3 regions of the Modestobacter sp. SYSU DS0904 genome follow, and region 2 is predicted to be linked to each of the others. Evidence: predicted binding sites of a transcription regulator. Region 2 holds the regulator's gene; each other region holds the start of a gene.
What was found. The regulator LexA, encoded in region 2, represses DNA repair genes until DNA is damaged. The targets are predictions, from matches to a motif close to TCGAACANNTGTTCGA.

Region 1 (9,588 bases), on a different contig from region 2:
CGGCTGACCCGGTTCGCCAACGACTGCCTCGAGGTGCAGCTGCAGGCCAACTGCCGGGAGCGCGACGTCTTCCTGGTGCAGCCGCTGGTGACGCCGGTGCAGGAGAACCTGGTCGAGCTGCTGCTGATGATCGACGCCGCGCGCGGGGCGTCCGCGGCCCGGATCACCGTGGTCATGCCGCACTACGCCTACGCCCGGTCGGACAAGAAGGACGCGCCACGGATCTCGATCGGCGGCCGGCTGATCGCCGACCTGCTGGTGGCCGCCGGCGCGAGCCGGGTGCTGGCGATGACGCTGCACTCCCCGCAGGTGCACGGGTTCTTCAGCGTGCCGGTCGACCACCTGCACGCCCTGCGGGAGCTGGCCGACCACTTCCGGTCCCTGGACCTGTCCCGCACCACGGTGGTCTCACCGGACCTGGGCAACGCCAAGGAGGCAGCGGCGTTCGCCCGCCGGCTCGGCGTACCGGTGGCCGCCGGAGCCAAGCAGCGGTTCGCCGACGACCGGGTGAGCATCAGCGCGGTGATCGGCGACGTCGCCGGCCGGGACGTGATCGTGCTCGACGACGAGATCGCCAAGGGCAGCACCGTGCTGGAGCTGATCGACCGGCTGCGGGACGCCGGGGCCCGGTCGATCCGGGTGGCGTGCACGCACGGGTTGTTCGCCGCGGGGGCGCTGGAGCGGATCGGCGCCCAGCCGGACGTGCTGGAGATCGTCTGCACCAACACCGTGCCGGTACCCGCCGGGGAGTCGGCGAAGCTGACCGTGCTGTCGGTCGCGCCGGCGCTGGCCCAGGCGGTGCAGCGCATCCACGACGGCGAGTCGGTCAGCGCGCTGTTCGACACCGTGCTCCCGACCAACACCGTGCTCCCGACCAGCTGACCCCGCCGCCCAGCGGACACCGCACGGCCGCTGGCCGACCGGCACCGGAGTCAACGCAGCCGCCGTCCCGGGGGACGGCGGCTGCGCTGGACGTCGGGGGGTCCGCTGCGACGGCTACTGGTCGTAGCGGCGGCGGAAGCGCTCCTCGAGACGGTTCTTCAGCGGCTGACGAGCGGACTTCCCGGGCTTGCCGGGCTTGCCGCTGGCGGCCGTGGCGCCCCGGGAACCGGTCGGGGCCGGACCGGCCTCGACGGCGCCCGTGGCGGCCTTGTAGTTCAGCACGCCGAGAGCGGCTCCGCCGAAGGCGATGAGGGAGCCCAGGACGCCGACGATGACATTGGGCAGCGCCACACCGCTGACCATGACGGCCAGGCCGACGACGACGAGCAGAGCGCCCAGCTGGACCTTGCGGCGGGCCTTCTGCCGGCGGTCACCGGTACGAACGGTCGAGGCGAACTTCGGATCGTCGTCGACGAGGGCGCGCTCGATCTGCTCCAGCAGACGCTGCTCGTGCTCGGAGAGCGGCACGTCGACACCTCCAGGTGCGCAGTACACAACCCACTGGCGACAGTCCGCCGTGGTGGTTCCGAGGATACGAGCCGTTTGCGGGGTGCGAAAGGCGAGCGGCTCCCGACACACCCGGGAGGGCGGTGATCCGCCTCCCGGGGTGGGCCCGGAGGGGTCAGCGGGGCGCCCCCGGAGGCTGCCGCGCCCCCTCCCCCCGCGCCCCTCCCCCCGGCGCCGCCCGGCGTGGGGCCGGCCGCTCGCCGGGCGCGCGGGTGCGGCCGAGCAGGGTCGCCGGGCGGACGGCGCCGGCGCCGAAACGCCGGGCGGCCCGGTCGGCGGCCAGCTCGGCGTCCCGCCGGCCGTGCTCGCGGGCACCGAGCTCCAGCTGTCGAGCGGTCGCGTCGGCGGCCACCAGCCGCTCGGCCCGCACGCCCACCAGCCGGATCCGGGCCCGGTCGAGCCCGAGGGCGTCGAACAGCGCCCGGGCGGTGTCGTAGAGCTCCTGCCCGACGTCGGTGGGGACCTCCAGCGTGCGCGACCGGGTGATCGTGGTGAAGTCGGCGAAGCGCACCTTGAGGGTGACGGTGCGGGTCAGGTGCCCGGTCGAGCGCAGCCGCCCCGCCGTCCGCTCGGCCAGGTGCAGCAGCTCCCGGTGGACCACCGCGGGGTCGTCGACGTCGGTGCCGAAGGTCTCCTCGGCCCCGGTGGACCGGTCGGGCTCGTCGGGCACCACCCGGCGGGGGTCACGCCCCCAGGCCAGCTCGTGCAGGTGCGCCCCGGCCGCCTGCCCCACCGCGCGCTGCAGGGTGCGCGCCGGCACGTGCGCCAGGTCACCGACGGTGCGCAGCCCCAGCCGCAGCAGCACCTCCTCGGTCTTGGCGCCGACGCCCCACAGCGCCCCGACCGGGAGGGGGTGCAGGAACTCCATGACCTCGGCCGGGCGGACCACCAGCAGCCCGTCGGGCTTGGACCGGGTGGAGGCGAGCTTGGCGACGAACTTGCTCCCGGCCACCCCCACCGAGCAGGTGATGCCCTGCTCGTCGTGGACCCGGGCGCGGAGGTGCTCCCCGATCGCCACCGGGTCGCCCAGCCGCCGGCCCGCGCCGGAGACGTCCAGGAACGCCTCGTCCAGGCTCAGCGGCTCGACCAGCGGGGTGATCGACCGGAACAGCGCCATCACCGAGCGGGAGACCTCGGCGTAGAGGGCCAGGTCGCCGGGGAGCACGGTGGCGGTCGGGCACAGCCGCAGCGCCCGGGACGTCGGCATGGCGCTGTGCACCCCGTACGCCCGTGCCTCGTAGGTGGCCGAGGTGACCACCCCGCGGTTGCCGGCCCCGCCGACGATCACCGGCGTGCCGGCCAGCTCGGGGTGCCGGCGCACCTCCACGCTGGCGAAGAAGGCGTCCATGTCGACGTGCAGCACCGTGCAGCCGGCAGCCCGATCGGACACTCGTGACACCTCTCCCCGCGCACACCCCGGCACCCGCTCGACGGCCGCCTTCCCCGCGACCGTCGAACAGGCGTTCGAACGAAGGGATCGTAACCGGCGCCCGCCCGGTGGGCCCGCCGCTCCAGGTGTGGCGAGTCGATCTTCGCGGTAGAACTGGCCCGGGGCCGTCGACCGACGGCCGCGACTCGACGATCGGAGGAGCCATGGCGCTCGACGACGAGGACATGACCAGCACCGAGGGCCCGGCCGACTCCGGAGCCGGTGAGGGCACGCCTGGCCAGCACGACGGCGGCGCGGACGGCGGTGCCGACGGTGGCGCGGGTCACGACGGCGGTGCCGATGGTGGCGCCGACGGCGGCGCCGACGGCGGCGCGGACGGCGGTGCCGACGGCGGCGCGGACGGCGGTGCCGACAGCGGCGCCGAGGGCCCGGCCGACTCGGGTGCCGCGGACGGCGGCGCCGCGGGCGTGCACGACGGCGGCGCGGACGGCTCGGCCTGACCGTGCCCGACCCTGAACTGCAGGACCGGGCGCCGTCCTCCCCCGTGGAGGGCGGCGCCCGCCCCTGGGCGGAGGGCGGTACCCGTCCCGCGCTGCGCCGCTGCATCGCGGTCGACCCCGGGACGTTCGCCGCCGAGCACTGGTCGCGCCGCCCGCTGCTCTCCACCGCCGCCGAGCTCGGCGGCACCTTCACCGACCTGCTCAGCCTCGACACGGTCGACGAGCTGCTGAGCACCCGCGGCCTGCGCACCCCGTTCCTGCGGATCGCCAAGGACGGCGCGGTCGTCGACCCGAAGCGCTTCACCAGCCCCCAGGGCGCCGGCGCCGAGGTGGCCGACCAGGTCTCCTCCGACGCGGTGCTGCGGCTGTTCGCCGACGGGTCCACCGTTGTGCTGCAGGGCCTGCACCGGCTCTGGCCGCCGCTGATCGCCTTCGCCGGCCAGCTCGCCGCCGACCTCGGCCACCCCACCCAGGTCAACGCCTACGTCACCCCGCCGTCCTCGCGCGGGTTCTCCCCGCACTACGACGTGCACGACGTCTTCGTGCTTCAGGTCGCCGGGGAGAAGCACTGGACCATCCACGAGCCGGTGGTCACCGACCCGCTGCGCACCCACCCCTGGACCGACCGCGCCACCGAGGTGGCCGCCGCGGCCGAGCGCCCCCCGGTGATCGACGCCGTGCTGCGTCCCGGCGACGCCCTCTACCTGCCCCGCGGCTGGCTGCACTCCGCGGTCGCGCTCGGCGAGATCAGCGCCCACCTGACCATCGGGATCCACCCCGTGACCCGGTGGGGCGCGGTCGAGTCGGCGCTGGACCTGGTGCGCACCCTCGCCGCCGACGACCCCGCGCTGCGCGGCTCGCTCCCCCTCGGCGTCGACCTGGCCGACCCCGGGGCGACCGCCGACGACGTCACCGCGGTGCTGGCCGGTCTGCACCGCTGGCTCGACACCGTCGACCCGGCCGCCGTCGCCGACGCGCTGCGCGCCCGCACCTGGGCGCAGGTGCGTCCGGCGCCGGTCTCGCCGCTGGCCCAGTCGGCCGCCGTGGCGGCGCTGGACGGCGACACGGTGCTGCGGGTGCGCCCCCTGCTGCGGGCCCAGCTGCGCGAGCCGGTGGGCGACCGGGTGGCGCTGGTCGCCGGCCGGCGCACCCACGACCTGCCGGCGAGCACCCACCCCGCGCTGGCCGCGCTGCTGGCCGCAGGCGAGCTCAAGGTCGGCGACCTGCCCGGGCTGGACCCCGCCGACCAGCTCACCCTGGCCCGCCGGCTGGTGACCGAGTCGATCGCGGTCGTCCCCGATGCCCGGGCCGGGGCGCCCGCGCGCGCCACCGGGCACGATGGGGGGCATGGCGTCGTCGGTGGGTGAGCAGCCCGCCGCCCCCCGTCCGGCCGGCCGGCTCGACGACGCCCGCTGCTCGGTGCAGGCGCTGCTGCGCGGCGACGCACCGACGGCCACCGCGCCACCGGCCCGGCGCTGGCTGCTGGTGGAGCAGCCCGGGCCCTGGGGGCGCGACGCGCTGCTGGAGTCCCGGTTCGACCAGGTGGTGGCCCCGCAGCTGGCGGCCCGGGCCCGCGAGGCCGGCGTCCGCGTGCAGCTGGTGCGCCGGCCCGGCGGGCGGCTGGCCGACACCGGCCGCCGGTGGGCGCTGGCCGACACCACCCCGGGGGTGGAGACGGTGTGGTGGGCGACCCGGGAGACCGACGCCGAACTGCTGGAGGTGCCCTGGGACGGCTCGGTCGGGGAGCCGACCGACGTCCCCACGTACCTGGTGTGCGCCCACGGCTCGCACGATGCGTGCTGCGCTGTCCGGGGCCGGCCGCTCACCCAGGGCCTGACCGCCGCGGGGGCGGCGGAGGTCTGGGAGACCAGCCACCTCGGCGGGGACCGGTTCGCCGCCAACGTGCTGGTGCTGCCCACCGGGCACGTCTACGGGCAGGTGCCCGCCGACGGCGTCGAGCTGGTGGCCGCCCACGCCCGCGGCGAGGTGGCGCTGCCGTGGCTGCGCGGCCGGTCGGGCTGGGCGCCGCCGGTGCAGGCCGCCCAGCAGCACGCCCGGGCCGAGCTCGGGTTGCTCGGCGTCGGCGACCTGCCGCTGGTGCGCATGACCCACCTGCCCTCCCCGGGCGAGGGGGTGGAGCGCTGGGCGGTGACGCTGGGCGCGCCGGACGGCGACGTGCTGGTCACCATCGAGAGCCGCCGTTCGGCGGTGGCCGCGCTGACCACCTGCCGGGCGCTGCGGCCGGTGCACTGGCGCACCTGGCACCCGCTCTCGCTGCAGGCGCCCGCCCCGGCCGGCCCCGCCTGACCGCGCGGCTCAGCGCAGCGCGCGCCCGCGGGCGGCCAGCAGCGGGATCGCCAGCTCCGCCGAGGTGAGCGAGCCGTGGTAGGCGGCCAACAGCGCGGCGTGCGGGGGCTCGGTCGCCCCGGCGGGGAACGCCCAGGTGCCCCGGGCGAGGACGACGACGTCGCCGATGCGCTCGATGACCGCCGGGTCGACCGGGCCGAACACCCCGGCAGCGGCGGCCTCCTCCCGGCCGGCCACCCAGGCGCGCTCGCCGAGCACCTCCCGCCAGGTGGTCAGCACGTCGTCGGCGGCGCCGGGCTCGGTGTGCACGTAGCGGGCCCGCGGCTCGCCGGTGAGCAGCCGGACGCCGTCGGTGAGCGCCGGCTCCTCGGTGACGTCGAGCCGGGTGTCACCGGGGACGTCGACCATGCCGTGGTCGGCGGTGACCAGCAGGACGGCGTCGTCGGGCAGACCGGCGGCCAGCTGCTCCACCACCCCGTCGACGACGGCGAGCTGGGCCCGCCAGCTGGGTGAGTCGACCCCGCGGACGTGCCCGGTGAGGTCGAGCTCGGCGGTGTAGGCGTAGACCAGGCTGGGCTCCCCGGCGGCGAGCGCCCCGTGCACCAGCGCCACCAGGTCGCCGGGGCTGTAGGCCGGTGTGTAGTCCGCCCCCCGGTAGGCCGCCCGGGTGAGCCCGGAGCCGGCGAAGGAGTGCGGGCCGATCGCGGTGCAGCTGACCCCGGCGGCGGTGGCCTGCTCGAAGACGGTGGGCCGGGACTGCCACTGCCGCGGGTCGGGGTCGTCCTTCCACTGCACGTGGTTGAGCGTGCGGCCGGTGCCGGGCACCTCGGTGACGAAGCCCAGCACCCCGTGGCTCCCCGGCGGCAGCCCGGTGCCCAGGGTGGTGAGGCTGACCGGGGTGGTGCTGGGGCAGGGCGCGGAGAGCACCCCGGCGGGGGTGCCGAGGGCGTTGAGCACCGGCGCGGTGTCGGGGTGGGCGGCGACCAGCTCGGCCCCGAGGCCGTCGACCAGCAGGACGACGACCCGGCGGGCGCCGTCGAGGGCCTCGGTGAGCCGCAGCGGGTCGCCGGGCAGGTCACCGCGCTGCACCGGGACGCCCAGCGCGGTCGCCACGCTGGGCAGGACGTCGGCGAGGGTGGCGCTGCCGTAGGCCGGGACGGCGAGGTCCGGGGGCAGGCTCATCGCACGGCGCTGCGGCTCAGCTGGTGGCGGGTCGCGCGGCGAGCACGTGCAGGCCGGTGGCGACGTCGCGGTAGGGGGAGGCGCCGGACAGGGCGAGCTCGAGGGCGCGGACGGCGTCCGGGGCAGCGCCGGAGGAGGCCTCCAGCAGGTCGGCGACGACGGAGACCCCGCGCCACTCCCCCGGCTGCAGGCCGGCGCCGGCGACGAGGGCGAGCAGCTGCTCGGGGGCGAAGCGCCGGCGGGCCGGGCCGCCGCGGGCCGGTGTGGGGTCCCGGTCGGCGAGCAGCTCACGGGCCTCGGCCGGGTGTCCGCCGACCGCGCGGGCGAGCACCGCACCAGCGCGGTTGGCCGCGGCGAGGGACAGCGTACCGCCGGGCCGGAGCACCGCGGCGATCTGGCCGAGGGTGCTGGCCGGGTCGTCGACCACCTCGAGCACGAAGTGGCAGAGGACCAGATCGAAGCCGGGGGCCGTCGGGCCGTCCGCGGTGACCGGGGGCATCCGGTCGGCGTCGCCCTGGAGCCCGCGCACCCGCTCGCCGACCCCGGCGGTGTCGGCCCGCCGGTGCAGGGTGGCGAGCGCGTCGGCGCTGGGATCGACGACGGTGACGGTGTGCCCCAGCTGGGCGAGCGGCACGGCGAACATGCCACTGCCCCCGCCGACGTCGAGGACCTGCAGCGGGCGGCCGGCGCTGACGACCGGGTCCAGCGCCGCCCAGACGGCCGCCGTCCGGGCGGGGGCCGGGGTCGGCGCGGCGGAGGAGGTGGGCGGCACGTGCGGAGCCTAGTGCGGGTCGGCCGACGCCACAGCTGGACGGGACACTGCACCGGGCGGGGGACGCTGCGCCCGGCTCGAGGGGGCGCCCACCCGCGGGTCGGCGCCCCCTCGCCAGATCAGTCGCCGGTCTCGGTGACCCCGAACATGAGCACGCGCCGCTGGACGTCGTAGTGGACCGTCTCGGTGTTGGCCAGCAGGTCCTGCAGGTTGTCGGCGTCGTCCGGGTCGAGGGTGAGGACCTCCTCCCAGGCGCCCTGGTCGAGCACGAGCTGCAACGTGTACGTGCCGGGCTTCCCCGGCTCGCCGGCAGTCCAGCTGAACTGGTAGTGGCTCAGCTGGCGGACCTGGATGGTGTTGTCGTTGACGGGCTGCGGGACCTCGGGCATGAGCTTGCCTCTCGACGATGGAATCGACCGGGCACCGAACCCGACCTGCGGACCGTGCTACCCGTCCGCCGCCGTCGCCACGCGCGGTGCGCGGTTCCTCGGGCCGCCGGCCGACGGGACCAGCGGGGCGCAGGTGACTGTTGGGGCAGGCGTCATCTCCGGTTCGCGCGCCTGCCGGGCGGCCGGCAGCGCCCTTCCCTACCGTCCCGCCATGCCGAGCTACCGACTGATGAACGGGTACGGGTACCCGACCGACACGTTCACCGCGGACTGCGACGAGACCGCCACGGTCTTCGCGATGTCCCGGGCGGAGGACTACCCGCGGCCCGAGCCCCGTTTCGGCGGCCGCCGCGACTTCCAGGTGCACCGCCAGGACGGCGAGCGCTGGCGCCTGCTGCGGGCCTGGGCGCCCGCCTGAGGAAAGACCCGGCGCGGCCCCACCGGCCCCACCGCAGGGACCCGCCGCGAGCGTGCGAGTGGCGGGGGGCGGTGGGGTCCTTCCTCAGTGCCCCGAGCTGCCGGGGCTGGAGTGCCACAGCTTCCGCGGCGGCGCGGCCGCTGCCCGGCGGGCCGCGGTCGCGGCGTCGTCGCCGGCCGGCTTGATGTCGGCGTAGGGCGACATCCGGAACCCGGTGGGGTGCACCAGCACCGGGCGCACCACCACCGGCCGCGAGCCGTGCGAGGCCGCCGCCCCGGCGATCGCCTGCTCGGTGTACTCCCCCGGCGCGGCCGTCAGCTCCGCCACCGCGGCCAGCCCGCCGGCCTCCCAGGCCTCGTGCAGCGCGGGGAGATCCCAGGCCCCGGTGGCGCGCAGCGAGACACCGCGCGGGCCGGTGCGCCGCAGCACCCCGCGGACCACCAGCAGCCACGAGTGGAAGACCGTGGCGGCGTAGGGGCCCTGGGCGTCCTCGAAGAAGGTCGAGTCCGCGCACCCAGTGCCGTCGTCGAGCGTCACGAACACCACCCGCCGGCCGGACCGGATCGGCGGGGTCTGGGTGGCCACCTTCACCCCGGCCACCAGCACCTCCGAGCCGCTCCGGCAGCCCAGCAGCTCCCCGGCCGGGACCGCCCCGAGCGCGGCGAGGAACGGCCGGTAGAAGTCGACGACGTGCCGGCTGGCGTCCAGCCCCAGCACCTCCAGCTCGGCGCGCACCCGCTCGGCGTCGGTGAACTCCGGCAGCCCGGAGGGGACGAAGTCCGGCAGTCCGTCGTCCCCGCCGTCACCGGCCGTCTCCTCGCTCCCGCCCGCCGTGCTCCCGCCCGCCGTGTTCCCGCCTGCCATGGCCTCCAGCCCGAACAGGTCGAGCCCCAGCTGGCCGGTGCTGCCGGCCTTCCGGCCGCTGCGGCTCCACCGGTCCAGCTCGCCGATCTGCAGCAGCAGGTCGCGGCGGGTCAGCTGCTGGCGCCGGCGGGCCGGGCGGCCGCCCTCGCTGTCGCGCACCCCGAAGCCGTAGACCGAGTCGAAGCCCCCGGCGAGGACCAGCCGCTCCACCACCGGCCGGGACACCCCCGCCCGGGTCCAGAAGTCGGCCAGCGAGCGGTACGGCTGCCCGGCGACGATCCGGCGCACCTCGTCGTCGTTGATGCCCTTGACGTCGG
Region 2 (9,588 bases):
CCTGCTCCTCCTGGTAGCCCAGGCTCTTCAGCGCCCGCGGCACCGTCTGGTTGACGATCTGCATGGAGCCGCCGCCGACCAGCTTCTTGAACTTGACCAGCGAGAAGTCCGGCTCGATGCCGGTCGTGTCGCAGTCCATCATGAAGCCGATGGTCCCGGTGGGGGCCAGCACCGAGGCCTGCGCGTTGCGCCAGCCGTTCTCGGTACCGATGGCCAGGCAGTCCTGCCACTGCTGGGTGGCGACCTTGAGCACGTCGGCGTCGTCGGCGCCGACCGGGCGGATCGCGTCGTTCGCGGCGGCGTGCTTGCGCATGACCCGGGCGTGGGCCTCGGCGTTGCGGGCGTAGCCGTCGTAGGCGCCGACGACACCGGCCAGCTCGGCCGAACGGCGGTAGGCGGTGCCGGTCATCAGCGAGGTGATCGCCGCGGCCAGGGTCTGCCCGCCGCGGGAGTCGTAGGCGTGGCCGGTGGCCATCAGCATCGCGCCGAGGTTGGCGTAGCCGATGCCCAGCTGCCGGTAGGCCCGGGTGGTCTCACCGATCGGGTCGGTCGGGAAGTCGGCGAAGCAGATCGAGATGTCCATCGCGGTGATGATCAGCTCGACGGCCTTGACGAAGTTCTTCGAGTCGAACGTGCCGTCGCCGGAGAGGAACTTCATGAGGTTCAGCGACGCCAGGTTGCACGAGCTGTTGTCCAGGCTCATGTACTCCGAGCAGGGGTTGGACGCGTTGATCCGCCCGGTCTCGGGGTTGGTGTGCCAGTCGTTGATCGTGTCGTCGTACTGGATGCCCGGGTCGGCGCACTCCCAGGCCGCCTTGGTGACCTTGCCGAAAAGCTCACGGGCGTCGACGGTCTCGATGACCGAGCCGTCGCCGCGGGCCCGCAGACCGAACTCGGTGCCCTCCTCGACCGCGCGCATGAACTCGTCGTTGACCCGGACCGAGTTGTTGGCGTTCTGGTACTGGACGCTGGTGATGTCCTTGCCGCCGAGGTCCATGTCGTACCCGGCGTCGCGCAGCGCGCGGATCTTGTCCTCCTCGCGCGCCTTGGTCTCGATGAACTCCTCGATGTCGGGGTGGTCGATGTCGAGGACGACCATCTTCGCCGCGCGGCGGGTGGCGCCACCGGACTTGATGGTGCCCGCGGAGGCGTCGGCACCACGCATGAAGGAGACCGGGCCGGAGGCGGTGCCACCGGAGGAGAGCAGCTCCTTGGAGGAGCGGATCCGGGAGAGGTTCAGGCCGGCGCCGGAGCCGCCCTTGAAGATCAGGCCCTCTTCCCGGTACCAGTTCAGGATCGAGTCCATCGTGTCGTCGACCGCGAGGATGAAGCAGGCGCTGACCTGCTGCGGCGAGGCGGTGCCGACGTTGAACCAGACGGGCGAGTTGAAGCTGAACACCTGGTGCAGCAGCATCCAGGTGAGCTCGTGCTCGAAGATCTCGGCGTCGCCCTCGGAGGCGAAGTAGTCGTGCTCACGGCCGGCCGCGCCGTAGGTCAGCACGACCCGGTCGATCAGCTGGCGGAGGCTCGTCTCGCGCTGCGCGCTGCCGACCGCGCCACGGAAGTACTTGGTGGTGACGATGTTGGTGGCGTTGATGCTCCACTCGGACGGGAACTCGACGCCCCGCTGCTCGAAGTTGATCGAGCCGTCCCGCCAGTTGGTCATGACGACGTCGCGCCGCTCCCAGACGACCTCGTCGTAGGGGTGCACGCCGGCGGTGGTGAAGACGCGCTTGACCTTCAGGCCCTTGCCCCGGGTGGGCGCCTTCGGGCTGCGGCGGTTCCGGGTGGTGGCGAGGCGGTCGGCTGTCTCGGTCATCGTGCGAGGGCTCCCTGTTGTCGAGCTCTGGTGTCGAGCTGAGCGGCGGTGCGGGTGGAGCGGCTGGGGAAGCCGGCGGGTGCCGGAGCCGGGTGGTGCGGTGCGGTCTCCTCGTCGAGACCTGTGTAGTCGAGGGGTGTGACAGTTCTGGGGCCGGCGGGCTCAGGACCCGGCGGGCGCGCCCGGCGGTCCGTCGTCGCCGGCGGGTGACCCACCGGCGCGGGCGTTCACGGCGGCGCGCAGCTCGGCGATCTCCTTCTCGAAGTCCGCGGCCGAGCTGAAGCTCCGGTAGACGCTGGCGAAGCGCAGGTACGCGACCTCGTCCAGGTCGCGCAGCGGACCCAGGATCGCCAGGCCCACCTCGTGGCTGGGGATCTCGGCGCAACCGGTGGCCCGGACGGCGTCCTCCACCTGCTGGGCCAGCAGCGCCAGCTGGTGCTCGTCGACGGGCCGACCCTGGCATGCGCGCCGGACACCGGCGATCACCTTCCCGCGGGCGAACGGCTCGCTGACGCCGCTGCGCTTCACCACGGCGAGCACGGCCTCCTCGACGGTGGTGAACCGCCGTCCGCAGCCGGGGCACGAACGCCGCCGGCGGGTGGTCGCGCCCTCATCGGTCTCCCGGGAGTCGATGACGCGGCTGTCGGGGTTGTGGCAGAAGGGGCAACGCATTGCCGGTCCACCTCCTCCCGAGGTGTCGCGGCCGGGATCACCGCGGTGCTGTGACACCGTGGGACACCCGGCCCGTGGACCGTTCCTGTGGACTGCTCGGGGGACATCCGGTGGATGCGCCGGGGAGAACGTGTGGAACGGCTGTGGACGACTTACATCCGTGTAAGCACTAGATGTTGTGGTGGAACCGTACGGCCACCCCTACTGGTGTGCAAGCCCTGCCGCGCGTGTCGTGTTCCGCACCTGACCCGCCTGCCGCTCGAGCACCCATCCGCCCCATCCCGAGGTCCCTCGGGAGGCCGAGGCGCAGGTCAGGGCAGCTCGAGCACCTGGCCGGGCTGCAGCACCACGTCGTCCAGGCCGTTGTGGTCGAGGATCGCGTCGACCACCGCGCGCCGGTCCTCGTCCGGCGCCACGTTCCCGGCGATCGACCACAGGGTGTCGCCGGGCTGGACCACGACCGTGCTGGCGCCGGCCAGCCGCAGCGCGGGCTCGGCGTCGACGACGACCGCGAGCGTGCCCGCCGCCACCACCAGACCGATCGCCACCGAGAGCGCCGCCACCACGCGCCGGCCACGGCGGGTGAGCCGCAGCGGCAGCGGCTCCTCGCGCTGCCCCGGGGGGAGCGAGGCGGCGGTGCGAGCGGGCCAGCAGCCACCACCCCGGACCAGCCGCACGTCCGCGACCCCGGAGGAGGCCACCGGCCGCCCGCCCGGACGCACCGACGGGCGCCGCCCCAGGCGGGGCCCGACCTCTCCCCCGGGCACCCACCCGGCCGCGGGCGGCGGCACCAGGCGCAGGGACGGGCGGGACGGCGCGGGCGCGGCGGCGCTCCCACTCCGGGACTCGGCGATGACCATCGGTGCACTCCTTCCGACGGACGCCCCCTCGGGCACCGTCTCGAACGCCTGTTCGATTCGAACGTCTGTGCGATGTCTACCGCATCCCACCGACAGGAGGACTCCGACACGGCGCGGATTCGAACAGGTGTTTGAACAGACGCGCTGGAGCCGCTACCGTGCGGAGGGAGACCACGACGGCGCCCGCCCCCCTCCCGGGGGCGACGCCACCGGGCAGCTGCGTGCGCAGCCGGACGAGGAGGACAGATGGCGGTCGACGGCCGGACGGCGGACGAGCGCAAGGAGTCCAGTCGGCAGGGGTCCAGTCGGCGCAAGCGCGCGGCCGGGCCGGCTGCGGCGGAGTCCGCGGAGAGCACCGGCGGTGCGGCCGTCCGCGAGTTCCCCGACCGCGGGGAGGCCGGCGACGGGCTGACCCAGCGGCAGCGCCGGGTGCTCGAGGTCATCCGCGACTCCATCGAGCGCCGGGGCTACCCGCCCTCGGTCCGCGAGATCGGCGAGGCGGTCGGCCTCTCCTCCGCCTCCTCGGTCGCCCACCAGCTGTCGGTGCTGCAGCGCAAGGGCTGGTTGCGCCGCGACCCGAACCGGCCGCGCGCGCTGGACGTGCGACTGCCGGGTGAGCAGGGGACGACGGTCGGCACCGGCGCCGGGGTCGAGGGGCTCGCCGCGGCCGGTTCCGCCAGCGGCGTCGACGAGGCGGGCGTTCCGGCGCCCACCTACGTGCCGCTGGTCGGCCGCATCGCCGCAGGTGGCCCGGTGCTGGCGGAGCAGGCGGTCGAGGAGGTCTTCCCGCTGCCCCGCGAGCTGGTCGGCGAGGGGACGCTCTTCATGCTCAAGGTCGCCGGCGACTCGATGATCGAGGCCGCGATCTGCGACGGCGACTGGGTCGTGGTCCGCCAGCAGCCCACCGCCGAGAACGGCGAGATCGTCGCGGCGATGATCGACGGCGAGGCGACCGTCAAGACCTACAAGCGACGCGACGGCCACGTGTGGCTGCTGCCGCACAACCCGGCCTACGCACCGATCCCCGGCGACGACGCGACCGTCCTCGGCCGGGTCGTGACGGTGCTGCGCCGGGTCTGACCCCGGCATCCGGCCGGCGGCGGGACGGGCGCGCCCCTCCCGCCACCGGCCGGGTCACTCCCGCCGGCGGCCGGGTCACTCCCGCCGGCGGCGGACCTTCCCGCCGATCCAGACGAACACGGTGGCGACACCGGCCGCGATGATGCCGGCCGTGACCGGGGGCACTCCCCGGGCCGCGGTCACCAGCTCGCCGGCCGGCCCGGCGCTGGGCGCCGCCTCGGCCAGGCTGCCTGGAGCCGGTTCACCGGGCACGGGGACCAGTGCCACCTGCGCAGGCAGCCCCTCACTGACGACCAGCAGGTCACGGTTGTTCGCCGCGAAGGCGATCGCCTCGCCCTGCGGGGACTCCGGGAGCGCGATCCGGACCGGCGCGCCGGAGAGGGCACCGGCCACATCGGAACCGGTCAGCGTCCAGACGTAGGCGTCGGTGTACGTGCGCAGCGCGATCCGCTGGCCGTCGGCCGAGACCGCTCCCCCGGTCACCAGCAACTGCCCCGCCCGGCCGACCGGCCCGCCCGGCGTGCCGGTCAGGGTGAAGCCCAGCCCGACCACCCGGGTCATCGACACCGTGGCGCCGTCGGCGAGCGGCGCATCGGGGCGGTACACACCGGAGGAGCCGAGCACCTCCTTGGTGACGAGGTAGGGCGTGCCGTCGGGGGCCAGCAGGAGCGCCTCGGCGTCGTGGGCCCCGTCGGGGTAGGTCAGCCTGGTCAGCGTGGTGCTGCCGTCGGGGCGCAGCCCGATCAGCGCGACGGTCTCCCGGGCGGCGTTGTTGTCCCCGATGTCGGCCAGCCACAACGTGCCGTCCGCGCCCAGGGCCAGGTCCTCGGGGTCGTAGGGGTCGACGCTCCCCGACCGGACCTCGGCGACGGCGCACGCGGCGTCCAGGATGAACACCTCGGCCCGGTCGCCGCCGTCGTTCATCGCCAGCAGCGTCTCCCCCGCGCTGGCCAGGCCGGAGATCTCCGGCAGCCGCGGGTCGGTGATGGTGCAGCGCGTGCTCGGCGCGGCCCCCTCGGCGAGCGCCGCAGACGCCGGCAAGAACGCGAGCAGGACCGCCACCGGCACGGCGAGGAGCGCCCCGTCCGCCAGGCAACGGCGGCCGGCGCGGCTACGCGTGCGGCCGGCCCACTCTGGCACGGACCCAGCGTGACACCACGAATGCGTCGAGTGCATGAACCACGCCCAAGAGGACGATGCCGACGGCCGCTCCCACGACTGCATCGGTGACCCAGTGGAAGTTCAACGCCACCATGGCCACTCCTGTCGCCAACGGCCCCAGCACGCTGAGCAGCCAGGCCGCGCGCTGCAGCCGGGCGGGCAGGCCGTACTGGACGACCTGCCAGCGGGCCACCCCCCACATCAGCACGGCGTTGGCCACGTGCCCGGACGGGTAGCTCTCGCCGCCCCGGTGGAAGTAGGAGCCCGGATAGGCCGGGGCCGTGCGCCCGGTGCCCCACTTGAACGCGTAGACCGCCACGGTGAGCAGCACCAGGGCCAGCAGCACACGGACCAGCGGGGCCGCCGTGCGGTGGCGCCAGAACAGCCAGCCCACCAGCGCGCTGAGCACCAGCAGGATGGTGACCCGCCCGCCGGCCTGGGTGAACACCCACACCGGCCAGTAGGCGGCGGAGTCGCGCAGACCCCAGGACCCGACCTGCTCGGAGACCGCCACGTCCAGCCGTTCCAGCCGGCCACCGGCGAGCAGGTCGACGGTGACGCCGGCCGCGACGAGCGCGGAGACGAGCACCAGCCACCACGGCGGCCGGCCGACGCCGACCACCGGCCGGGCCGGGGAGCCGGGGCCACCGGCGGCGCTCCCCGTCACCCGCACCGCTCCGCTCGCCACGGCGTCACGGTACCGGCACCGTGACCTGGCCGTGACCGTCCCGGCAGCGCACTGCGCGGCGCGACCGGACGAGGTCGCGCCGCGCAGTGCTGGGCCGTGATCCCGGGGCCGCCCGACGACGTCCGCCGACCGGCCACCCGGGAGGACGGTGCCACCGGGTCCCGGTGGTCAGCCGCCGGCGACGGGGGTGTCGAACCCGTCGAGCGCCGCGGCGAGGCCGTCGTCGACCCGGGCGGTGAGCCGGGTGCCGTCCGCCTCGTGGCGCTCCTCGAGCACCTCGCCGTCCCGGTGCACCCGGGCGACCAGGTCACCCCGGTCGTAGGGCACCAGGACGTCGACGTCGATGTGCGGGTGCGGGAGCCGCTGAGCGATCACGTCGCGCAGCGCCTCGATGCCCTCACCGGTGCGGGCCGAGACCCAGGCCGCACCGGGCAGCGCCTGACGCAGCGCGAGGACGTCGTCCTCGCTCATCGCGTCCACCTTGTTGACCACGATCAGCTCGGGCACCGCCCGGGCGTCGATCTCCTGCAGCACGATGTGCACCGCGTCGATCTGGCCCAGCGGGTCGGGGTCGGCGCCGTCGACCACGTGCAGCAGCAGGTCGGCGGCGGCGACCTCCTCCAGCGTCGACCGGAAGGCGTCGACGAGCTGGTGGGGCAGGTGGCGCACGAAACCGACGGTGTCGGTCATCGTGAACTCACGGCCCTCCGGGGTCTGCGCCCGGCGGACCGTCGGGTCCAGGGTGGCGAACAGCGAGTCCTGGACCAGCACGCCGGCGTCGGTGAGCTGGTTGAGCAGGCTGGACTTGCCGGCGTTGGTGTAGCCGGCGATCGCCACGCTGGGCGTGGCGTTCCGGTCGCGGGAGTTGCGCTGGGTGGTGCGCGCGGTCGCCATGCCGGCGATCTCCTTGCGCAGCTTGCTCACCCGGGCGCGGATCCGGCGGCGGTCGGTCTCGATCTTCGTCTCACCCGGACCACGGGTGCCGATGCCGCCACCGCCGGCGACGCGACCACCGGCCTGCCGGCTCAGCGACTCACCCCAGCCGCGCAGTCGCGGCAGCATGTACTGCATCTGGGCGAGCTCGACCTGCGCCTTGCCCTCCCGGCTGGTGGCGTGCTGGGCGAAGATGTCCAGGATCAGCGCGGTCCGGTCGACCACCTTGACCTTGAGGATCTTCTCCAGCTGGTTGAGCTGGCCGGGGGCGAGCTCCCCGTCGCAGATCACCGTGTCCGCGCCGGTGGCGGCGACGATGTCCCGCAGCTCGGCGGCCTTGCCCGAGCCCACGTAGGTCGCCGGGTCGGGCTTGTCCCGACGCTGCATCAGCGCGTCGAGGACCTGCGAGCCGGCGGTCTCGGCGAGCGCGGCCAGCTCGGCCAGCGAGCGCTGGGCGTCCGCGACCGTGCCCTCGGTCCACACGCCGACCAGCACGACGCGCTCCAGCCGGAGCTGGCGGTACTCGACCTCGGTGACGTCGGCGAGCTCGGTGGAGAGCCCGGCGACCCGACGGAGGGCGCCGCGCTCCTCCTTGATGTAGGAGCCGGTCGTGTCGTCGGGAGCGTCCCAGGGGGTGGTCGCCGCGGGGCCCGGGTCCTTGGCACGCGCACGCGCCGCCTTGTCCACCCGGGCTTCGGCCTCGTCGAGGCGGTTCTGGGCTGTCGTCATCGGGTCAAGCGTGGCACGCCCCTCGGTGCGGGGCGAGTGAGTTGTCTGCATCGACTCTGTCGTCATCGTCGGGTACAACGCCTCAGGGCTCCGGATGCATCCCGAGGTAGAGCGACCACCGCTCCCCCGCCGGGTCCGCCGGCCGGCGGGCGTACTCGTCCAGCAGCCCGTACAGCCGGGCGCGGAGCTCCGCCATCGCCTCCGACCCCAGCCGCAACCCCATCCGGGTGCTCTCCAGGTGCTCCTCCCCCACCGCGGCCACCTCCGCCAGGAAGGCGGCGAGCGACACGTCCGACCCCGACGCCGCGGCGCCGGGGCCGTCCATCAGCCAGCTCTTCCCGGTGGCCCGGTAGGGCACCTCCCGGGCGCCCCGGTTGCCACGGCGCACCTGTTCGGCGGCCAGGAACCCGGTGTCGACCAGGGTGCGCACGTGGTGCAGCACGGTGGCCGGGTTACGGTCCAGCCGGGCGGCGATCTCCTTGTTGGTCAGCGCCTCGTGCAGGCACAGCCGCAGGATCCGGAGCCGGACGGCGGAGGCGAGGGCCCGGGCCTCCGCGTCGGTGGCCGGGCGGCGGGCGCCGGAGATCCGCGCCGGCCACTCCCGCTCGCTCACCCCGGGCAGCCTAGGCGCCCCGACCGACAGCGGGCCTGCGTCCTGGACCCCTGGAACGGGCCGGTTCAGAAGAACCGGCCGACCAGGTCGATCATCTCGTCCCGGCTCGTGACCGACTCCTGGGCGCGGAAGAACATGTCGAGGTGGCCCGGGGTGACGATGAAGTGGCCCGGGGTGACGATGAAGAGGAAGGTCGCCGGGCCGCCGACGGAGCGGAAGGTGTGGGTCAGCCCCCGCGGGAGGAAGAGCGTGCTGCCCGGGCCGCCGGTGAACGTGTCGTCCCCGCAGTCGGCCGCCACGGTGCCCGCCAGCACGAGGATCGTCTCGTCCTCGTGGGTGTGCCGGTGCGGCGGTGGACCCTGGCCGTCGAGCACCGTCCGGTACACGGCCAGGCTGCCGCCCGTGGACTCGTTCGAGCACTTCACGTCAGCGCTCCGGCCGGGAACGCCCTCGTCCGGCCCCAGGACGTAGCCGCGGCCGGGGACCGGCACCGCCTCGGCGGCGGCGCGACTCGCTCTGGGCGGCCCGGTCCGGGACATGAGGAGACCCTAGGGACACCGGGGACGACGCGCCAGCCACTGATTGACATCTCCCAATCGCCGACCCAGGCTCGCCCGGTGACCAGCGACCGGAGCCTGCTGCGGCACCACGACTTCCGCCGGCTCTGGGCCGCCGAGACCGTCAGCCAGGTCGGCACCCAGGTCACCCTGCTGGCCCTGCCCGTACTGGCGGTCTCCCTGCTCGACGCGACGCCGCTGGAGATGGGGTTCCTCACCGCGCTGGAGACCGCGGCCTTCCTGCTGATCGGGCTGCCGGCCGGCGCGTGGGTGGACCGCTGGCGGCGCAAGCGGGTGCTGGTGACCGCCGACCTGGTGCGGGCGGTGGTGCTGGGCACGCTGCCGCTGGCCTACCTGCTCGACGCGCTGACCCTGGGCCAGCTGTTCGTCGTCGCCGCACTCACCGGCACGGCCACGGTCTTCTTCGACGTCGCCTACCAGAGCTACCTGCCCGCGCTCGTCGACCGGGACCAGCT
Region 3 (9,588 bases), on a different contig from region 2:
AGGAAGACCGCGAGCGCGATGAGCGCCTGGTTGGTGACGTCCCCACCCCAGTCGGCGCTGACCGACTGCGGGCTCACCGCGGACGGCGCGACCCCGGCGGCCTCGGCCACGGCGTCGACGACCGCCCGCTCGGTCTCGTTGTCCAGCGCGCTGGTGCGCAGCAGCACGGAGTCGCCGCCGACCACCTGGGCGCTGGCCACCTCGGCACCGGCCCCCTCGGCGGCCTCGCGGACGTCGGCGAGCTGCTCGCTGGTGGCCGGCACCCGCAGGCTGTTGCCGCCGGAGAACTCGATGCTGAAGTTGAAGCCGCGGACCCCCATGGCCAGGACGCACAGCAGCACGACGACGGCGGTGACCCGGAACCAGAAGCGGCGGTTGGCGACGACGGCCAGGCCGACCTCGCCGTTGTACAGCCGGTGGGCCAGCGACGCCCGGTGCGGCGGGCGGGCGGCGGCGCCGCCCTCCGCGGGCAGGCCGGCGTCGGCGAGCGCCTGGTCGCCGACGCTCTCCTCGGCGGCCTGGTCGGGCACGGCCGATTCGTCGACGGACTCGTCGGCGGCAGAGCCGACCGGCACCGGGGCCTGATCCGGGGTCTGGTCGGCGTCGTCGCGGGGGGTGGTCATCGCGTGCTCCCGTTCGTGCTGCTGCCGGCGCCGACCAGCTCGGGCTCGCGCGCCGTCGCCGGGGCGGCCCGGCGTCCGCGGTCGACCTGGCCGAGGCCGGAGAAGCGGTTGGAGCCGAAGGACTTGACCCGGCTCAGCACCGCCATCAGCGGGTGGGTGAAGAGGAAGACCACGATGAGGTCGAGCACGGTCGACAACCCGAGGGTGAAGGCGAAGCCCTTCACGTCACCGATGGCCAGCCAGTACAGAATCGCCGCGGCCAGGAAGCTGACCGCGTCGGCGGACAGGATGGTCCGCCGGGCACGCACCCAGGCGCGGGGCACGGCGCTGCGCAGCGAGCGCCCCTCGCGGATCTCGTCCTTGAGCCGTTCGAAGTAGACGACGAACGAGTCGGCTGTGATGCCGATCGAGACGATGAACCCGGCGATGCCGGCCAGGCTGAGCGCCAGCCCGAGCTCGCGGCTGAGCAGCACCAGGCAGCCGTAGACCACGACCGCGGACAGCACCAGGCTGGCGATCATCACCAGCCCGAGCAGCCGGTAGTAGAGCAGCGCGTAGACGAAGACCAGGGCGACGCCGATGGCACCGGCGATGAGCCCGGCGCGCAGCTGCTCCTCCCCCAGCTCGGTGGAGATCGACTGCGCGGTCGCCTGCTCGAAGGTCAGCGGCAGCGCGCCGTACTTGAGCTGGTTGGCCAGCTCGGTCGCCTCGGCCTGGGTGAAGTTGCCGCTGATCTCGGTGCGGCCACCGACGATGGCACTGTTGATCGTCGGCGCGGAGACCACCCGGCCGTCCAGGGTGATGGCCACGCTGTTGCCGACGTTCGCGGTGGTGTACTCGGCCCAGGCATCGGCGCCGGAGTTGTTCAGCGACAGGTCGACGATCCACTCACCGGTGCCCGCACGGGTACCGGCGGTGGCGTCGGTGACATCGGTGCCCTCGAGGACCGACGGGCCCAGCAGGTACTTGACGGCGCCGTCCTCACCGCACGCGGCGATGAAGTCGTCGGGCCGGTCGACGTCGGTGGTCTGGCCGTCGCAGGTGAGGGTCGCGAACTCCGCGGCGGCCTCCTCCTGGGTGACGGCCGGGGCTCCCTCCGCAGGGACGGCGTCCTCGGCCGGGGCCTCGGCCGGCGGAGCGTCCTCGGCGGGCGGGGTGACCGGCTCGGCCTGCAGCACCGGGCGGAAGCGCAGCTGCGCGGTCGTGCCCAGCTCGCGGGCGGCCTCGCCGTCGTCACCGGGCACCGAGATGACGATGTTGCTGTCGCCCTCGGTGACCACCTCGGCCTCGGCGACGCCCAGGCCGTTGACGCGCTGCTCGATGATCCGCCGGGCGAGTTCGAGGTCCTCGGGGGCCGGGGCCTCGTTGTTGGGCGTCTGCGCGTCCAGCGTGACGGTGGTGCCGCCCTGGAGGTCCAGGCCGAGCTGGGGGGTGCGCTGGTCACCGGTGAGGAAGACCAGCGCGTACAGCCCCGCGACGATCAGCAGAAAGGCCGCGAAGTAGCGGCGCGCGGGGAGCTGGCGGGCAGCCATCGGAGCTCCGGGTCAGCGAGCGCGGTCGGTGGGGTCGCCGTCGCCGTCGACCGTCCCGCCGGTGCTGTTCGGGGCGCCGTCGGCCGGGGTGGCCGGCGTGCGGACCTCCATCACCGCCGGGCGCGCGACGGTCACGACGACGCCGGGGGCGACCTCGAGGTCGACGGTGCCGTCACCGAGGCCGGCCACCGTGCCGTGGATGCCGCTGGTCAGCATGACCGGCGTGCCGACCGTCAGCGACTCCTGCAGGGCCTTGGCGTTGGCCTGCATCTTCTTGCGCTGCCGGGCCGGCAGCACGATGAGCAGGACGAACGCCAGGGCGAGCAGGACGAACGGGAAGAGCTGTTCCACGACTGGTGAGCCTCTCTACCGCGGCAGGTCGCGCGGTCGGTGCGGCCCGGGAGGGCCGCTCGGGTGCATCGGCGCCGGCGCACTCCCACACACGGAGTGGCCCCGGGGCGAGGCGCGTGGGCCGGCAGGACCGGGTTGCGCGCCAGCGCTGAGGAGTCTAGGCGTCGAAGAGGGTCTGTGACGACGCCCCGTCCGATGTCGGGTCCCCGCTGCCCCCACTGGGCGCAGCGGTCCCACCGAGCGCGATGCCCCCACGAGGCACCGGGTGCCCCAGGTGCCGGAAGGCCGCCTCGGTGGCCACCCGCCCGCGCGGCGTGCGGGCGAGCAGCCCCGCACGCACCAGGAAGGGCTCGCAGACCTCCTCGACGGTGTGCGGCTCCTCGCCCACGGAGACCGCCAGGGTGGCCACCCCCACCGGGCCCCCGCCGAACTTGGTCACCAGCGCATCGAGGACGGCCCGGTCCAACCGGTCCAGGCCCAGCTCGTCGACGTCGTAGAGGGCCAGCGCCGCCCGGGCGACGTCGCGGGTGATCCGGCCGTCGGCGCGCACCTCGGCGAAGTCACGCACCCGGCGCAGCAGCCGGTTGGCGATCCGCGGGGTGCCCCGCGAGCGGCCGGCGATCTCCGCCGAGCCGTCGTCGGTGAGCGCCACCCCGAGCAGGTCGGCGCTGCGGGTGAGCACCCGCTGCAGGTCGGCGGTCTCGTAGAACTCCATCTGCCCGACGAAGCCGAACCGGTCGCGCAGCGGGCCGGTGAGCAGGCCGGCCCGGGTGGTGGCGCCGACGAGGGTGAACGGGTTGATCTCCAGCGGGATAGCGGTCGCGCCGGGGCCCTTGCCGACGACGACGTCGACCCGGAAGTCCTCCATCGCCATGTACAGCAGTTCCTCGGCCGGGCGGGCGATGCGGTGGATCTCGTCGATGAACAGCACGTCGCCGTGGGCGAGGTTGGACAGCATCGCGGCCAGGTCACCGGACCGCTCGATCGCCGGCCCGCTGGTGATCTTCACCGCCGTACCCAGCTCCGAGCCGATGATCAGCGCGAGGCTGGTCTTGCCCAGCCCGGGCGGGCCGGAGAGCAGCACGTGGTCCGGCGGGCGACCGCGGCGCTTGGCGCCCTCCAGGACCAGGTCGAGCTGGCGGGCCACCTTCGGCTGGCCGATGAAGTCGGCCAGCGAGTGCGGGCGCAGGGCCGACTCGACGACCCGCTCCTCGTCCCCCGCGGCACCCGACAACGACGAGTCCTCGACCGAGAAGTCCCGGCCGTACCCCTCGGCGGCCTCCCCGGTCAGCGACCGGTCGAACGGCGAGCCCGTCACGTCACGCCCGGCCCAGGAACTGCAGTGCCTGGCGCAGCAGCACGGCGACCTGGACGCCACCGGCGGCCTGCTGCTCCTCGGCGACCGGCTCCAGCGCGGTCAGCGCCGTCTCGGCCTCGCGGCCGGACCAGCCCAGCCCGACGAGCGCTGCGGTGAGCTGGTCCCGCCACGGGGCGACCGGGGTGACCGGCGCCAGCCCGGCGGGCAGCGGGCCGTCGAGCTGGGTGTCCACGGTGGTCGTGCCGAGCCGGTCGCGCAGCTCCAGCACCAGCCGCTCGGCGCCCTTCTTGCCGATCCCCGGCACCTGCATCAGCGCCTTGAGGTCGCCCATCGAGACCGCGCGGCGCACCTCGCGAGGCGGGTGGATCGCCAGCACGGCCTGGGCCAGCCGGGGCCCCACGCCGTTGGCGGTCTGCAGCAGCTCGAACAGCTGGCGCTCGTCGTCGTCGGCGAAGCCGTAGAGGGTGAGCGAGTCCTCCCGGACGACGAGGCTGGTCGACAGCCGGGCCTGCTCACCCACCTGGAGCCGCGCGATGGTGCCGGGGGTGCACTGCACGGAGAGCCCGACCCCGCCCACCTCGACGACCGCGCCGTCGGGCGAGACGGCCGCGACCCGGCCGTTGACCGAGGCGATCACCGGGACACCCCCGTCCAGCGCGGCAGGGTGCGGGCGCCGGGCAGCGGCGCGCCGATGCCCCCGGCGAGCGCCGCGGTGCGCAGCCGCTGCTGCGCCGGGGCGCGCCAGGTGTGGCAGATCGCCAGCGCGAGCGCGTCGGCGGCGTCGGCCGGCTTGGGCGGGCTGGCCAGCCCGAGCACCCGGGTGACCATCAGGGTCACCTGGTCCTTGTCGGCGCGGCCGTTGCCGGAGATGGCGGCCTTGACCTCGCTGGGCGTGTGCCAGGCGACGGGCACGCCGGCCTGGGCCGCGGCGAGGGCGGCCACCCCGGCGGCCTGGGCGGTGCCGGTCGCCGTCCCCTTGTTGTTCTGGGTGAAGACGCGCTCGATGGCGACGGCCACCGGCCGGTGCTCACGCAGCAGGGCGGTCACGGCGGTGTGCACCTCCAGCAGCCGGAGTTCCAGGTCCAGGTCGGGGGACGTCCGGACGACGCCCACCCCCAGCGCGGTGGGCCGGGCACCGGGTCGCCCCTCGACCACACCCCAGCCGCACCGGGTGAGGCCCGGGTCGATGCCGAGCACGCGCATGCCCACTCCCCCACGATCGCACGAACAGGTGTTCGATGCTGAACGCTAATCGGGAACGGCCCGTGAGCCGAGCACGACACGCACCCAGCCGTCGGCCCCCTCGCAGGGTCCCGCGCTGAGCTTGCGAAGCGTGGGGGGCGAGGGGGTCCTTCATCAGGCGTCGGCGGTGACCTGCTCCATGACCTCGTCGGAGACGTCGTAGTTGGCGTAGACGTTCTGCACGTCGTCGAGGTCCTCCAGCGCGTCGATCAGCTTGAAGACCTTGGCCGCGCCGTCGACGTCGAGCTCCACCTGGACGCTGGGCACGAAGCCCATGTCGGCGGAGTCGTACTCGATGCCGGCCTCCTGCAGGGCGGTGCGCACGGCCACCATGTCGCCGGGCTCGCTGACCACCTCGAAGGTGTCGCCGAGGTCGCGGACCTCCTCGGCCCCGGCGTCGAGCACGGCCAGCAGCACGTCGTCCTCGGTGTGGCCGGCGGCCGGCACGACGACGACGCCCTTGCGGGAGAACAGGTAGGAGACCGAGCCCGGGTCGGCCATGGTGCCGCCGTTGCGGGTCATCGCGGTGCGCACCTCCATCGCCGACCGGTTCTTGTTGTCGGTGAGGCACTCGATGAGCACGGCGACCCCGGCCGCGGCGTAGCCCTCGTAGGTGATGCCCTGGTAGTCGACGCCACCGGCCTCGGCACCGGACCCGCGCTTGACCGCCCGGTCGATGTTGTCGTTGGGCACCGAGCTCTTCTTCGCCTTCTGGATGGCGTCGAAGAGCGTCGGGTTGCCCGCCGGGTCACCGCCGCCGGTGCGGGCCGCCACCTCGATGTTCTTGATCAGCTTGGCGAAGAGCTTGCCGCGCTTGGCGTCGATCCCGGCCTTCTTGTGCTTGGTCGTCGCCCACTTGGAATGGCCGCTCACGACTTGCCTCCTCCACTGCCGGCGCCTGCGATGGCGCCGTCGGAACTCCGGTCCCGGGCACGGGCTGCCCGCACCAGCTCCACGAAGCGCGCGTGCACCCGGATGTCGCCGGTGAGCTCGGGGTGGAAGCTGGTGGCCACCAGGGATCCCTGGCGGACGGCGACGATCTTACCGTCGGCCGGTCCGCCCACGACCCGGCCGAGGACCTCGACGCCGTCCCCGGCCTGCTCGACCCACGGCGCCCGGATGAAGACGGCGTGCACCGGCCCCCCGTCGACGCCGTCGATCTCCACCTCGTCCTCGAACGAGTCGACCTGCCGGCCGAAGGCGTTGCGGCGCACGGTGACGTCGAGCCCGCCGACGGTCTGCTGCCCCGCGGGGGCGTCCAGCACCCGGTCGGCGAGCAGGATCATCCCGGCACAGGAGCCGTAGGTGGGCAGCCCGGCGCGGACGGCGTCCCGCAGCGGCTCGAGCAGCCCGAACCGCTGGGCCAGGTTCGCCATCGTCGTCGACTCCCCGCCGGGCAGCACCAGCCCGTCGACGGCGGCCAGCTCCTCGGGGCGGCGGACGGTCACCGCCCGGGCCCCGGCGGCGGTCAGCGCCGCCAGGTGCTCCCGGACGTCGCCCTGCAGCGCGAGCACACCGACGGTGACGTCCGCCGTCCGCGCGGCGCTCACCAGCCGCGGGTGGCGAACCGCTCGGAGACCGGCAGCGTGCTGACGTTGATGCCGACCATCGGCTCGCCCAGGCCGCGGGAGACCTTGGCGATCACGTCGGGGTCGTCGGAGAACGTGGTGGCCTGCACGATCGCCGCGGCGCGCTGCGCCGGGTCACCGGACTTGAAGATGCCCGAGCCGACGAAGACGCCCTCGGCGCCCAGCTGCATCATCATCGCCGCGTCGGCCGGGGTGGCGATGCCGCCGGCGGTGAACAGCACGACCGGCAGCTTCCCGGTGCGGGCGACCTCGACGACCAGGTCGTGCGGGGCGCGCAGCTCCTTGGCCGCCACGAACAGCTCGGTCTCGTCCAGGGTGCCCAGCCGCTTGATCCCGGCGCGCAGCGCGCGCATGTGCCGGGTGGCCTCCACGACGTTGCCGGTGCCGGCCTCGCCCTTGGAGCGGATCATCGCCGCGCCCTCGGCGAGCCGGCGCAGCGCCTCGCCCAGGTCGGTCGCGCCGCAGACGAACGGCACGGTGAACGCGTGCTTGTCGATGTGGTGCGCCTCGTCGGCCGGGGTGAGCACCTCGGACTCGTCGATGTAGTCGACGCCCAGGCTCTGCAGCACCTGCGCCTCGACGAAGTGCCCGATCCGCGCCTTGGCCATCACCGGGATGGACACCGCGTCGATGATCCCCTGGACCATGTCCGGGTCGCTCATCCGGGCGATGCCGCCCTGGGCGCGGATGTCGGCGGGCACCCGCTCGAGCGCCATGACGGCGACGGCGCCGGCGTCCTCGGCGATCCTGGCCTGCTCGGGGGTGACGACGTCCATGATGACGCCGCCCTTGAGCTGCTCGGCCATGCCGCGCTTGACCCGGTCGGTGCCGGTGCTGGGCTGGTGCTGGGGGTCGGTCAGGGACACGGGGTGGCCTCACAGGTCGTCGGGCGCGGACGGCCCAGCGTACGGCGGGTCAGCCGACCGTCCGCCCGGCGCCGGAGGCCGCCCCGGCGCCGGGGCCGGTGAGCACCGCGTCCAGGCCGTCGTCGATGTCGAAGTAGCGGGGCAGCGGCCGGGCGGTGTGCAGCCGCAGCACCCGGGCGGGCCGGCCGGTGCGGAGCACCAGGGTGTCCCGGACGGCGTCGTTGTAGAACCGGCGGGCCAGGCCCACCCGCATCCCGACGTCCTGCAGCTCCGGGGGGCGCGCCCCGGGCGGGACCCGGCGCAGCAGCCCGCCCAGCCGGTTCTCCGCGGCCTCGCGGTCGCCGGCCGCGGGTGCACGGGCCCCCGCCGCGGCCGCCGCCAGCGCGGTGGCCAGCTCGGGCCCGAGCTCGTCGGCCCGCTCCCGGGCCACCGCCGCCGCCAGCTCCGCCCGTCGCACCAGCGCGGCGTCGAGCACCTCGCCCGCCCGGCGCACCCGGCCGGCCAGCCGCCGCAGCCGGGTCAGCGTCCAGAACGCCCAGCCCAGCAGGGCCGCCGCCAGCACAGCGACGGCGAGCAGCAGCCAGGTGGCGGTGGTCATCGGGGTCCAGGCTAGCGGCGCACCCGGCGGCGGAAGGGCCCCGGCGGCGCGACGCGCGCAGCGGCCGAGCCGGGCACGTGCCCGAGCAGCGCCGCGTCGTCCTCGGTCGAGGCGGTGACCGGTGCCCCGCCGGGGAGCGCGACCGTCTCGTAGACCGCGAGGATCCGCTGGGCGACGACCGACCAGTCGTAGCCGGCGACGACCCGGCGGCCGGCGGCCTGCAGGTCGCCGCGGCGCACCGGGTCGGCCAGCAGCCCGGTGAGCGCCGCGGCCAGTGCGGCGGCGTCGCCGCGGCGGACCAGCACCCCGGCGGCCCCGTCGTCGAGCACCCGGGCGAAGGCGTCGAGGTCGCTGGCGACGACCGGCGCACCCGCGGCCATCGCCTCGAGCAGGATGACGCCGAAGGACTCCCCCATCAGGTTCGGCGCGCAGTACACGTCGATCGACCGGAGGAAGGCGGCCTTGCCCGGCTCGTCGAGCTCCCCGAGCAGCGTGACGTGCGGACGGAGCTCCTCCCCCACCAGCCCGGTGAGCTCCTCCGGGTCGCCGCGGCCGGCGATCAGCAGCCGGGCCCCGGGGTGGGTCGCCACCACGGTCCGCATCGCCTCCAGCAGCACCGGCAGCCCCTTGCGGGGCTCGTCGTAGCGGCCCAGGAAACCGATCGTGGGGCCGCCCGCACCGCGCCGGTGGCCGGGCAGCGGCGGACCCTCGGCGAACGCCGGCACGTGCACCCCGTTCGGGATGACCACGGCGTCGCCGCCCAGGTGCTCGACCTGGAGCCGGCGGGCGAAGTCGGAGACGGCGATCCGGCCGTTGATCCGCTCCAGCCAGGGTCGGGCCCACGGGCCCAGGGCGGCCAGCACCCGGGACCGGGTCGACGCGGCGTGGAAGGTGGCCACGATCGGCCCCCGCGCGATCATGCAGACCAGCAGCGACAGCGACACCGACGCCGGCTCGTGCACGTGCACGACGTCGAACGCCCCTTCCCGCAGCCACCGGCGCGCCCGGGCGGCGGAGACCAGCCCGAACTGGACGCTGGCCATCGAGCCGTTGTACGGGATCGCCACCGCGCGCCCGGCCCAGGTGACGTGCTCGGCCGGCAGGTTCTCCTCGTGCTCGGCGGGGGTGAGCACCTCGACGTGGTGGCCCAGCGCACGGAGCGTGTCGGCGAGGTCGCGCACGTGGTACTGGACCCCGCCGGGGACGTCCCACTGGTACGGGCACACCATGCCGATGCGCATCAGCGACCCCCGGCCTCGACCGGGTCGGGGCCGACGTCGGGCCAGATGCGGCCGAGCACGTGCCAGTCCTCGGGCTGCTCGGCGATGGTGCCGGCGAAGGCGGTGGCGACCTGCTGCATGGCGGCGCCCACCCGGTCCCGCAGCCGGCCCGGTCCGGCGACCGGCACCTCGGGGTGGACGACGAAGCGCCAGCCGGCGCCGTCGAACTGGCAGACCGCCGGCAGCAGG

Region 1: a site for LexA is predicted at 2,902-2,917, ahead of dinB (DNA polymerase IV). Genes of this name have one in related genera too.
Region 3: a site for LexA is predicted at 5,048-5,063, ahead of ruvC (crossover junction endodeoxyribonuclease RuvC). Genes of this name have one in related genera too.

What each region holds. Positions count from the first base shown of each region.
Region 1 is NZ_JBJHAQ010000047.1:8,199-17,786, forward strand. It holds gene ACI79U_RS19615 (ribose-phosphate diphosphokinase) at 1-882, shown strand, start outside; gene ACI79U_RS19620 (DUF3040 domain-containing protein) at 997-1,410, opposite strand; gene dinB (DNA polymerase IV) at 1,565-2,839, opposite strand; gene ACI79U_RS19630 (BatC protein) at 3,043-3,339, shown strand; gene ACI79U_RS19635 (cupin domain-containing protein) at 3,342-4,706, shown strand; gene ACI79U_RS19640 (sucrase ferredoxin) at 4,687-5,646, shown strand; gene ACI79U_RS19645 (alkaline phosphatase family protein) at 5,656-6,828, opposite strand; gene ACI79U_RS19650 (methyltransferase domain-containing protein) at 6,845-7,600, opposite strand; gene ACI79U_RS19655 (hypothetical protein) at 7,720-7,989, opposite strand; gene ACI79U_RS19660 (hypothetical protein) at 8,201-8,407, shown strand; gene ACI79U_RS19665 (DNA polymerase III subunit alpha) at 8,492-9,588, opposite strand, start outside.
Region 2 is NZ_JBJHAQ010000023.1:14,195-23,782, forward strand. It holds gene ACI79U_RS14715 (vitamin B12-dependent ribonucleotide reductase) at 1-1,819, opposite strand, end outside; gene nrdR (transcriptional regulator NrdR) at 1,982-2,491, opposite strand; gene ACI79U_RS14725 (LysM peptidoglycan-binding domain-containing protein) at 2,803-3,351, opposite strand; gene lexA (transcriptional repressor LexA) at 3,598-4,431, shown strand; gene ACI79U_RS14735 (hypothetical protein) at 4,507-5,571, opposite strand; gene ACI79U_RS14740 (phosphatase PAP2 family protein) at 5,543-6,280, opposite strand; gene hflX (GTPase HflX) at 6,449-7,942, opposite strand; gene ACI79U_RS14750 (ArsR/SmtB family transcription factor) at 8,025-8,555, opposite strand; gene ACI79U_RS14755 (cupin domain-containing protein) at 8,621-8,980, opposite strand; gene ACI79U_RS14760 (MFS transporter) at 9,173-9,588, shown strand, end outside.
Region 3 is NZ_JBJHAQ010000003.1:126,506-136,093, forward strand. It holds gene secF (protein translocase subunit SecF) at 1-623, opposite strand, end outside; gene secD (protein translocase subunit SecD) at 620-2,155, opposite strand; gene yajC (preprotein translocase subunit YajC) at 2,168-2,506, opposite strand; gene ruvB (Holliday junction branch migration DNA helicase RuvB) at 2,664-3,824, opposite strand; gene ruvA (Holliday junction branch migration protein RuvA) at 3,826-4,461, opposite strand; gene ruvC (crossover junction endodeoxyribonuclease RuvC) at 4,458-5,027, opposite strand; gene ACI79U_RS03120 (YebC/PmpR family DNA-binding transcriptional regulator) at 5,181-5,939, opposite strand; gene pdxT (pyridoxal 5'-phosphate synthase glutaminase subunit PdxT) at 5,936-6,616, opposite strand; gene pdxS (pyridoxal 5'-phosphate synthase lyase subunit PdxS) at 6,613-7,521, opposite strand; gene ACI79U_RS03135 (hypothetical protein) at 7,571-8,119, opposite strand; gene ACI79U_RS03140 (glycosyltransferase family 4 protein) at 8,131-9,360, opposite strand; gene ACI79U_RS03145 (phosphatidylinositol mannoside acyltransferase) at 9,360-9,588, opposite strand, start outside.